DNA from 2 places in the Faecalibacillus intestinalis genome. Region 2 is predicted to be linked to the other one. Evidence: riboswitches for the same ligand, from Rfam matches in the RefSeq annotation. Region 2 holds a riboswitch; the other holds the start of a gene.
The links. Region 2 has a riboswitch for thiamine pyrophosphate ahead of thiM (hydroxyethylthiazole kinase). Riboswitches for the same ligand answer to the same signal wherever they lie in the genome.
Positions count from the first base shown of each region.

Region 1 (2,207 bases), 400 kb from region 2:
GATCTAAAATACGATAGTTTCCATCTGGAAATACTTTTAAATCTAAATCATAATCAATATATTTTAAAGCCTCTCCATCATATAAAGTTGGTGAAGCAATATTACTATAATAATACACTCCAGTTTTTCTAATCATACAAATGACATTGTACCATTTATGTTTGGGCATATACCAAATAGCAGGTTCACGTGTATGCCACATTCTGCCATCTGATTCTGTCACCAATGTCCGATTATTAATAACAATGTAATGATCATCCGTTTCTTGCAAAACAAGTCCCTTTGACCAACATCTATGTATTTTACCATTATGTTTATATCCATGTATTAAGATTTTCTTTCCTACAATATCTTCCACACCAAACGACTCCTTATTAACATTTACATTATACACAAATTCATCTTTCTTTCAAAGAAAAAAAGACTCGAAACGAGTCTTATAAATGAACTGCTTTTTTAAGCCTTGGATATAAAATCACAAACAAAATAAAGCAAGCAATGATTGTTGCAATATTATAAGGTAAGTTATAAGTTAAGTTTGCTTGTAATGGTGTTTGGAAAGCATACCATCCTGAAATCAAATGACAAATCGTTTTTAAAACACCCATTACGATAATTCCAACAGGTAGTTCATACTTACCCACCTTTAATAAAGGAATAAGTGGTGTAAGTCCAATTAAAACCATTGGTAATAAATAATCAAAGATTACCGATAAAGGACCATAAAATGTTGCAAGTCCTAAAGCAAAATGTAGACCTAAACAAACAAGTGAAACAATCAAACTGTAACCCCAATTCATCAAATAGCCACATAAAATAATTGCAACAAGCGAAAAAGCACAGTTACCACCTTTTGGCATCTCATAAAATTTTGTGCAATATTCTAAAACAACTTGCATTGCCGCAAACATTGCCATATAAGCCATATTCTTCGTAGTTAATTTAACTTCCATAGTCATCCTCCTTTAAATGAGGCAAAATAAAAACCTTTTTACATACGCAAAAAGGCAAATAAACTATTTTGCACTCTCTACGCTAGCATTACCTAGTTCAGATTATAAGGGACAAGGTTTTAACCTTTCTCAGCATTTTGCGCCCCTGGCAAGTCTTACTATAAATCAATCTCTTCTTTTTTTCAATCTTTTTATAGTTTTTTCTTCCTTGTCGGTGTTATAATGGAAAAGTATTAATAAGGAGGACTTGAATGTTATGTCAAAAATTATTTCCGTAAACGCTGGAAGTTCATCTTTAAAATTCCAATTATTTGAAATGGATGATGAAACTGTTATTACTTCTGGTGTTATTGAAAGAATTGGTTTAGAAGATTCTATTTTTACTATTAAGTATAATGGAGAAAAAGATGTCACAACTTTACCAATCGAAAACCATAAAGTTGCTGTTCAACTTTTATTAGACACTTTAATCAAAAAAGAAATTGTTAAAGATTTAGACGAAATCAAAGGTGTAGGTCATCGTGTAGTTCAAGGTGGAGCTTATTTTGATCAATCAGTAATCATTGATGATGATGTAGTTGCTAAAATTGATGAATTAAAATCATTAGCACCTTTACACAACCCTGCTCACTTAACTGGATATTATGCTTTTAAAGAAGCAATTCCTAATGCTGGAGCTGTTGCTGTATTTGATACAGCTTTCCATCAAACATTAGAACCAAAAAGTTATATTTATCCAATTCCTTACAAATATTATGTAGAAAACAAAGTACGTAAATACGGTGCTCATGGAACAAGCCATTTCTATGTTTCATCTCGTTGTCGTGAAATGATGGGAAACCCTAAACACTCACGTATTATCGTTGCTCACCTTGGAGCTGGTGGTTCTTTAACTGCTGTTAAAGATGGTAAATCAATCAATACATCTATGGGATTTACACCTCTTGCTGGTATTATGATGGGAACACGTTCTGGAGATGTTGATCCTTCAGTTATCGATTATTTAATCGAAGAAGTTGGTTTAGATATGAAAGAAGTCATCAAGATGCTTAATAAAGAATCTGGATTACTTGGTGTTTCTGGTGTATCAAGTGACTTTAGAGATGTACAAGAAGCTGCTGCCAACGGTAATGAAAGAGCGCAACTTGCCTTAGATATTTTCTTTAGAAGAGTTATTGCTTATATCGGTCGTTACTTCATTGCTTTAGGTGGAGTTGATGCTATTTGCTTTACAGCAGGTATTGGAGAAAACTC
Region 1 is NZ_AP024085.1:1,646,943-1,649,149, forward strand. Features, by position in the region: gene Fi14EGH31_RS08965 (DUF402 domain-containing protein) at 1-358, opposite strand, end outside; gene Fi14EGH31_RS08970 (energy-coupled thiamine transporter ThiT) at 438-953, opposite strand; TPP riboswitch at 1,010-1,110, opposite strand; gene Fi14EGH31_RS08975 (acetate/propionate family kinase) at 1,210-2,207, shown strand, end outside.
Region 1: it holds a riboswitch for thiamine pyrophosphate, as region 2 does, so the genes downstream of both, Fi14EGH31_RS08970 (energy-coupled thiamine transporter ThiT) here and thiM (hydroxyethylthiazole kinase) in region 2, are expected to answer to the same signal.

Region 2 (2,207 bases):
AACCTTATGATCTAGCTAAACAAGTAGAAGAAACAATAGAAAATGGAACAAGAAAAGAACTCGTATCATCTAACTATTTAACATTAAATAAATATGATATGACAGGATATAATAAAGTCATCAATGATAAACCATTCCAACTTGTATCAATCATTGAAGGGCAAGGAACAGTAGAAGGAAAAGAAGTTAAAAAAGGAGATCATTTTGTTGTATGTTCAGATCAAAAAGAAGTTGATTTTGATGGAACAATGACAGTCATGATTTGTACATTATAATGAGATGTTATCATTGTAGTCATGAAATAAAAGATTCTGCTTTTGCTTATAAGGGTAGACAAGAATGTAAAGAATGTCATAGTATTTATCAAATCCATTTTCCTTCAGGAGTAGGATTTATTCCTATTGTGATTGCCTTTATACCGGCTTTATATATGGTAACAATTTTAAGATATGCATTTATTGTTGGACTTGCGATCTTTGTTATCTTTTATTGGGCCATTGATATTATTATGAATAATATTTTAATTTATTTAGGTAAATATGAAATTGAAGAAATTGAATAAAACTTGTATTTAAAAAAATAAAGAGTATCATTAAATATGTAAATAGAAACAGGGGAGCTTGTAGGCAGGCTGAGAGGAAGTCATCAAACTTCGACCCTTTAACCTGATATGGATAATGCCATCGTAGGAAGTCAACATTTCGATTTTTTTACAGGAGCATGTCTCCTGTTTTTTATTTAAAAAGAAGTATCCACATATGTGGCGGATTGAAGGGGAGCGCCTTGAATCTTGTATTAAGCGAAGGGAAGCTGTGTTCCAGCGTGAGAGGATACCACAAAGTATCGACCGAACTACCATAAAGTTATTTCATAAACGAAGTTTATGTTTTTGATGATGGGTAAGTTTGGTCATCTTCATATTTATGAAATAACTTGTAAAAAACAAGGAGAGAAAATATGTTAGAAGAAATGTTAAAAAATGTGAGAGAAAAAAGTCCACTCATTCATAATATTATAAATTATGTTACAGTCAATGATTGTGCTAATGTCGTTCTTGCATGTGGGGCATCACCAATTATGGCAGATGATCAAAAAGAAGTTGCTGAAATTACTTCGATTTGTACAGGACTTAATATTAATATTGGAACACTTAATACGCGAACGATTGAATCAATGGTCATTGCTGGGAAAAAAGCTAATGAACTTCATCATCCAGTTGTATTAGATCCTGTAGGAGTTGGAGCATCTACGTTAAGAACTCAAACAGCTTTAAAATTATTAAAAGAAATTCAGTTTTCAGTTATTCGTGGAAATATTTCAGAAATCAAAACTTTAGCTTTAGGAAGTGGTACAACGAAGGGTGTTGATGCTAATCTTGCAGATAAAGTGACAGCAGAAAATATCCATGAAGTTGTCAGTTTTGCTCAAGAGTTTTCTAAAAAAACAGGGGCAGTTATCGCTATTACAGGGGCTATTGACTTAGTATGCAATGAAAATATTGCTTATGCAATTTATAATGGTCATGAAATGATGTCTTCGATTACAGGAACAGGATGTCAATTATCAGCACTTACGGCTTCGTTTATTTCCGCAAATCCTGATTATTTACTTGAAGCAACAGTTGCTGCAGTATGTACCATGGGTCTTGCTGGAGAAATCGCACATGAAAGATTAACACCATTAGATGGTAATGCAAGTTATCGAAATTATATTATTGATGCTATTTATAATATGACTCCTAAGCAATTACAAGAAGGATCTCAATATAAAAAAATCTAACTAGATATGTGATTACTCTAAAATAATGAAAAGAGGAAGATTATGAAAACAACAGATAAGATGTTAGAAGCAACAAAAGAACTATGGAAATCTTATAATGAACATCCTTTTGTTAAAGGAATACAAGATAGTTCATTAGATAAAGATAAATTTAAATATTATATTATGCAAGATTATCTTTATTTAAAAGAATACGCTAAAGTTTTTGCGATTGGAGTTGCTAAAGCAAAAACTTTAGAAACAGCGAATCTTTTTGCTAAATATATTGCTGTAATGAATGGTGAATTAGATGTTCATAGTGGTTATATGGGAAAATTTAATGTAAGACAAGAAGAAATAGATGATATGAAACCATCACTTGATAATTTATCTTATACCTCTTATATGCTACGTGTTGCCTATGAAGAAGGAGAAGTAGAAATCTTGGC
Region 2 is NZ_AP024085.1:2,046,157-2,048,363, reverse strand. Features, by position in the region: gene manA (mannose-6-phosphate isomerase, class I) at 1-275, shown strand, start outside; gene Fi14EGH31_RS10985 (hypothetical protein) at 275-562, shown strand; TPP riboswitch at 603-709, shown strand; gene thiM (hydroxyethylthiazole kinase) at 958-1,779, shown strand; gene tenA (thiaminase II) at 1,822-2,207, shown strand, end outside.